2 regions of the Pseudomonas sp. McL0111 genome follow, and region 1 is predicted to be linked to the other one. Evidence: riboswitches for the same ligand, from Rfam matches in the RefSeq annotation. Region 1 holds a riboswitch; the other holds the start of a gene.

What was found. Region 1 has a riboswitch for manganese ahead of mntP (manganese efflux pump MntP). Riboswitches for the same ligand answer to the same signal wherever they lie in the genome.
Region 2: linked by a shared signal. The riboswitch ahead of ACTWLJ_RS12120 (TMEM165/GDT1 family protein) and the one ahead of mntP (manganese efflux pump MntP) in region 1 are both predicted to bind manganese.

The regions. Positions count from the first base shown of each region.
Region 1 covers NZ_CP199585.1:5,239,782-5,243,188, reverse strand. Annotated here, with positions in the region: gene ACTWLJ_RS23645 (DNA methylase) at 1-97, shown strand, start outside; gene ACTWLJ_RS23640 (DUF72 domain-containing protein) at 97-810, shown strand; gene mntP (manganese efflux pump MntP) at 813-1,376, opposite strand; yybP-ykoY riboswitch at 1,383-1,553, opposite strand; gene ACTWLJ_RS23630 (ATP-binding protein) at 1,749-3,125, opposite strand; gene ACTWLJ_RS23625 (response regulator) at 3,122-3,407, opposite strand, start outside.
Region 2 covers NZ_CP199585.1:2,643,239-2,646,645, forward strand. Annotated here, with positions in the region: gene ACTWLJ_RS12115 (M48 family metallopeptidase) at 134-952, shown strand; gene ACTWLJ_RS12120 (TMEM165/GDT1 family protein) at 1,129-1,713, opposite strand; yybP-ykoY riboswitch at 1,801-1,925, opposite strand; gene ACTWLJ_RS12125 (methyltransferase) at 1,965-2,963, opposite strand; gene ACTWLJ_RS12130 (2-hydroxyacid dehydrogenase) at 2,996-3,407, opposite strand, start outside.

The DNA.
Region 1 (3,407 bases):
CCGAGCGGATTTTGAGCGGCGTCTGGCAGAGTTCGAAGGCATCGGGCCGAAGACTGTGGAAATCTTTATGCGGGAAGCGGCGAGGGTGCTTTTTTGATGTTCATCGGCTGCGCAGGCTGGAGTCTGGGGCGAGAGTATTGGCCGCAGTTCCCGGCAGAGGGCACGCATCTGCAGCGTTATGCCGCGCGGTTCAATGGCGTGGAGATCAACAGCTCGTTCTATCGTCCGCATCGTCGGCAGACTTATGAGCGCTGGGCGGCGTCGGTGCCTGAGGGCTTTCGTTTTTCGGTAAAAGTGCCCAAGCACATCACCCATGAATTGCGATTGGCGGACAGTGCCGAGGCGCTCGATGAGTTCCTGGGGCAGTGCGGTGGATTAGGTGATCGACTGGGCTGCCTGCTGGTGCAGTTGCCGCCGTCGCTGGCGTTTGACCAACGGATAGCCGAAGCATTTTTCGCAGATTTGCGACAGCGCTTCGACGGCACGGTGGTGCTGGAGCCGCGACACGAATCGTGGGTGGCGGCCGAGCCGATGTTGATGGCTTATCGAATCGCACAAGCCTTGGTCGATCCCTCACGAATCAGTACTGATTCTTCAGCGTACGGATGGATGGACGTCAGGTACTGGCGATTGCACGGTTCGCCACGGATTTATCACAGCGCTTATGACGTGTCGTATTTGCAAAGGTTGGCGCAAGACATGCAATCAGCTGCTGCCGAAGGCGCCACTGTCTGGTGCATCTTCGACAACACCGCCAGTGGCGCCGCGTCAGGCAACGCGTTGACACTGGCGGAGCTGATTCAGGCCTGATATCAGACGGACAAGTGCTCATACAAAATCGTCGCGCCGACGATCATCAGCACCACACCACCGACGATTTCCGCGCGCTTGCCGACGATAGTGCCCAGCACTCGGCCAAGCATCACACCGATGGTTACCATGGTCATGGTTGCCAGGCCAATGGCCGCCGCCGCAACCCAGATGTTCACATCGACAAACGCCAGACCAACGCCAACGGCGAGGGCGTCGATGCTGGTCGCAAATGCGGTGACCGCGAGGACCATGAAGGAGTGTTTGCCAGGTTTTTCCTGTTCCTCTTCTTCGTGCTTCAGACCGTTGTAGATCATGTGCAGGCCGAGAATCAGCAGCAGGGTGAAGGCGATCCAGTGGTCCCATTCAGCGACCCAACGGGTAGCGGCCTGGCCGATCAGCCAGCCAATGATCGGGGTGATGGCTTCGATGACGCCGAAGATCAGACCGGTGCGCAGCGCTTCGCGCAGGCGTGGTTTGTGCAGGCTCGAGCCTTTGCCGATGGCGGCTGCGAACGCATCCGTGGACATGGCCAAAGCGAGGAATATGAGGGAAACGGGATTCACGGGAATACTTCCAGTCGGGCTATGAGTCAACGACACAACCACACGCCCGACTTTAGGCATGGATGTGTCGTCGGTCTCACCAACCAAAAGGTGTTCGCACCACGGCATGTTGCCGAGAATGTTGATACGAACGCTTTCGACGGAATCGAAAGCAGGCTACTCCCCAACGAGGGGCGTGATGGTAGACGGGCAAATATGAAAATTTCGTTAAAATCGCAAACTGATACTGATTTACAGACTTCAATCTGCTTTTGTGGCGAGGGGATTTATCCCCGTTGGACTGCGCAGCAGGCCCGTTCTTTCGGAAAACGGGGGGGGGCGCTTCGCACCCAACGGGGATAAATCCCCTCGCCACGAAGGTAGCGTCAGGCCTCAACATTGTTGGGCTTCGTTGATCCGCAGCTCCGCGCATAGACCGCCCTGCGGCAGGTTGTACAACTGCAACGTGCTGCCGATCTTGCCGACGATCATCTGCACAATCGCCAGCCCCAGCCCGGCGCCATTGCCGTGGCCGTGGCTGTAGAAACGCTCGAACAGTCGCGCATACTCTTGCTCATCGATGCCGGGGCCGGCGTCTTCGACGCTGATGTACACCGCGCCGGACGCTTGCGGCTGGACCTGCACGCGCACTTCGCTGCCCGGCGGAGCGAAGTTCAGCGCGTTGGTCACCAGATTTTGCAGGGCGATGGCCAGCGCCACCGGATCGGTTTCCACCGGGCAATGGTGGTCGCTGTCGAGGATCAGTTCGACGTCTTTTTCCAGCGCCAGTGGCGCCAGTTCAGCCAGTTCTTCTCGCACCAGCGCGGTCAGTTCCACCGGGCTTCTTTCCGGGTTGGCCAGGCGTGGTTCGATGCGCGCCATGGTCAGCAGTTGACTGGCGATGCGCGTGGCGCGATCCACAGCGCTGACCAGAAACTCCAGCGCTTCCTCACGTTGCTCTGGCGTGGCGGCCAACTGTGCGTTTTGTGCGTGTATGCGCAGGATCGCCAGTGGCGTGCGCAATTCATGGGCGGCGTCAGCGATGAAGCGCCGTTCCCGGGCCAGCAGATTGTCGATCTGCTGCAGCAAGCGATTAAGCGCGGTTTGCATCGGTTCGAGATCGTGGGGCAGGGGGCTGAGGTGCAGCGGTTTCAGCGTCTCGGTGTCGCGTCCGCGAATGCTTTGTGCCATTGCGCGCAATGGCTGCAAGCCCCAACCGATGGTCAGCCAGATCAGCGCCGCCAGCAGCGGCACACCGATCACGCTCGGCCACAGGGTATGGCCGACGATGCGTTCGATCAGATCCTGACGAATGTCGTCGCGCTCGCCGACCCAGATCAACAACCCCTGTTGCGGGTCCTTGAGCAGGAAGGCGCACCAGTCGCGGCCGTTCTCCACCAGGTCATGCGAACCGAAAGTGGTGGGCGGCTCCTTGAGTTCCGGGGCTTCGGCAGAACGCATCAACAATTGGCCGTCGCTGCGCCAGACCTGGAACGTCAGGCGCGTCTCGTAAGGGTGCGCCGCTTCGCCATCGCCGACGCGGCTCATGGCTGCGTCGAACGCCTGATACAACCGCCCCCAGTCGTTGTCGCCGGGTGCGCGTTGCGCCAGGACGCCTTGCAGCAGACGGGCGCTTTGCGCGAGTTGGGCGTCATACACTTCTTCGATTTCATGGTGGCTGTCGCGCAGCACCAGCCAACTGATCAGCACATCGCCGATCAACAGCAGAATCAGTACCGGCACCAAGATGCGCGTACGGATCGAATTCATGGTTTGAGCTCCAGCACATAACCGACGCCGCGCACGGTGCGGATCAACTCTGTCGAGAGTTTTTTGCGCAGGTTATGGATCAGCACTTCGAGGGTGTTGCTCTCGACGCGCTCCTGCCAACCGTACAGCGCCTGCGACAGGCGTTCGCGGGTGACGACTTTGCCCGGGCGCGCCAGCAGTTGATGGAGTAACTGATACTCCATCGGCGTCACCACCACGTCGTTGCCTTGCCAGGAAACCTGTTGGCTGACCGGGTCGAGGCACACGCCGGCATGTTCCAGC
Region 2 (3,407 bases), 2.6 Mb from region 1:
TGTGCGGGTGTGTGAATTTTTTCCTACAGATGTGGCGGGTGTTTTCTGAAAGTAGCTACTGCACGTCTGTTGTATCTGGCGCCGATACAATTACCCGCCTAGGATACGCGGCATGTTTTCAGGGAGCTTTTGAATGAACAAGACATTGGTTGTAAGTGCACTGAGCGCGGCGCTGTTGCTGGCCGGTTGTCAGTCGGTCAACACCACCAGCGGCGGCGCCGTGGGTGTGGAGCGCAAGCAGTACATGTTCAGCATGCTGTCCTCGCAAGAGGTCGACCAGATGTATGCCCAGTCCTATCAGAAGACTGTCGGCGAAGCTTCCACCAAAGGTGTGCTGGACAAGACCAGCAGTGACGCCAAACGGGTTCAGGCAATTGCTGACCGTTTGATCGCCCAGGCACCGAACTTCCGTCCGGATGCGGCGCAGTGGAAATGGGAGGTCAATCTGATCAAGAGCGACGAACTCAACGCCAACTGCGGTCCTGGCGGCAAGATCATTTTCTACACCGGATTGATCGACAGCCTGAAACTCACCGACGATGAAATCGCCGCCGTCATGGGCCATGAAATCGCCCACGCCCTGCGCGAGCACGGTCGTGAAGCGATGTCCAAGGCCTATGGCATTGAAATGGCCAAGCAGGGCGCGGGTGCGTTGCTCGGTCTGGGGCAGGACAGTCTGGCGCTGGCCGACACCGTGGCCAACTACGGCATGACCTTGCCCAACAGTCGTGCCAACGAAAACGAAGCCGACCTGATCGGCCTTGAACTCGCAGCCCGCGCCGGTTACAACCCGAACGCGGCGATCACCTTGTGGAACAAGATGAGCAAGGCATCGGAAGGCTCACCGCCAGAGTTCATGAGCACTCACCCGGCGTCGGCCAGCCGAATTGCCTCGTTGCAGGCGGCGATTCCGAAGGTCATGCCGCTGTACGAACAAGCCCCTAAATCCTAGGATTCATGAGGGCCCTTTGTGGCGAGGGAGCTTGCTCCCGCTCGGCTGCGCAGCAGTCGTAAACCCAGTCAGTGCGGTCTGACTATTGAACCGCATTGGTCGAATTTGGGGCTGCTTCGCAACCCAGCGGGAGCAAGCTCCCCCGCCACAGATTCTGATCGGATCAGTAAACGGGGTTAAACCCAGCCACTGCTCTGCATCGCCTTGTACACCGCAACCACTGCCAGAATCATGAACGCCGAAGCCGCGAGGCGACGGATCAGGGTCAGTGGCAGTTTGTCTGCGGCAAAGTTACCCGCCAGAACCACTGGTACGTTGGCAATCAACATGCCTGCGGTGGTGCCGATAATCACCAGCCACAGATCCGGGTATTGCGCAGCGAGCATCACTGTCGCGACCTGAGTCTTGTCGCCCATTTCGGCAAGGAAGAATGCAATCAGCGTGGTCAGGAACGGCCCGAACTTGCGCGCGCTACTGGTTTCATCGTCGTCCATTTTGTCCGGGACCAAGGTCCACAGCGCGGTGGCGGTGAAGCTTGCGGCAAGAATCCAGTGCAGCGTCGCATTCGAGAAGAAGCTGCCGAACCAGGCGCCTACCGCACCGGCTGCTGCGTGGTTGGCCAGGGTGGCGGCGACGATGCCGGCGATGATCGGCCACGGTTTGCGGAAGCGGGCGGCGAGAATCAGCGCGAGCAGTTGCGTCTTGTCGCCGATTTCGGCCAAGGCAACGATTGCGGTGGGAACGAGTAACGAGTCCAGCATCAGGATTTCCTAAGGGGCGGGTCGACACGGCTATGACACGTACAGCCTTCCCGCCCCGGGTAAGGTGTTCGTGTCATAGGTCTTGTCAAACCCTGCGATCCGTCTGTTGCGGACGCTTGGGTCGCATACGCCATGATCTGAGGATCAAGTATGTTGACGTATGCCGGACGAGCATGGCGCTCGTGGGAGACTACTCCCCTAGGACGGAGCGGATTCTGCCTAGGCAGAATCCATTCGGCAAGTGCTAATTTTCAGCCGCGCTTGGCCCGGTAAATCCGGAAACCATTGCCTTCAGCCTTGATCGCACACACGCCAAGATGCTCTTCGATCAGCGGTTGGTACTTCAGGAAGCTGTTCGCAACCAAGCGCAGTTCGCCGCCGTTTTTCAGATGTTTTGCCGCTTTTCGCAGCAAGTTCTCGGTAGCGAAATAATCGGTGTGTACGCCGACATGGAACGGCGGGTTGCTCAGGATCGCGCTCAAACCCATCGGCGCGGCATCAATTCCGTCACCGGTCAGCACCTCGGCTTCCAGACCGTTGGCAGCCAATGTCAGACGACTGCTGGCGGCAGCGAAGGCATCGACGTCGAGCAACGTCACCTGGTTGTGCGGATAACGACGTTTGACCGCCGCGCCCAACACGCCGGCACCGCAACCGAAATCCAGCAGATGACCGCTTGGCAGTTTGTCCAGATGCTCCAGCAGCAGGGCGCTGCCGCGATCCAGTCGACCATGGCTGAACACGCCCGGCAGGCTGATGACTTTCAACGGGCCTTCGGCCAATGGCAGCTCGTAAGTTTGCGCCAGGCTTTCCAGCGATTTGGCTTCTGGAGCATTGGCCACGGTGACTTGCCACAGTTGGCAGTGACGCGCGCTGTCGAGCTTGCGCGGCTTGCCGAACGGGTTTAGTTGCTTGGATGCACCCTCGATGCCGCTGCGTTTTTCGCCGACCAGAAACACTTCGCGTCCGGCCAGACGTGCGGCCACGGCGTTGAGGATGTAGTCGGTCAGGTCCTTGGACTTGGGCAGAAACACCACCGCGCTGTCGAACTCGCGCTCCGGGACGTTCACGCCGAAATGGCTGCGGCCCTCGAAACGGGCGTCGAGCGCGGTTTGATCGCCGGCATGCCAGCACCAGCCGAATGAATTGGGCAGGCGTCCCAGCAGATCGTCGGCGGGCAAACCGGCCAACAACAACGAACCCTGGAATAACTCGGGCTGACGAAGCAGTACTTCACTGCGCGGGTCCATGACTGCTCCTTGAAAAAAAGTGCCGCAGTTTATCAACTGACGACCCGCAGCGCCTTAGCGCTGAAGAACGCCTGAGCGTTTTCGCTCAGTTGACCGACGATGCGTTGCCGCGCCTCGCGGCTGCCCCAGGCGTTGTGCGGCGTGACGATCAGACGCGGAATGTCCGCCGCCAACAGCGGATTGCCCTGGGTTGGTGGCTCGACGCTCAATACATCGGTCGCGGCGCCGCCGAGATGACCATTGCGCAGGGCATCGGCCAGAGCCTGTTCGTCGATCAAACCGCCACGGGCAGTGTTGACCACAAATGCCCCGGGCTTCATCGCTGCCAGTTCGCGAGCACCGATGAAGTGGCGGGTGTGTTCGTTGAGCGGGCAGTGCAGGGTCAGGGCGTCGATCTGTGGCAGCAATTCATCCAGCGGCAGACGATCAGCGCGGGCCGGACGT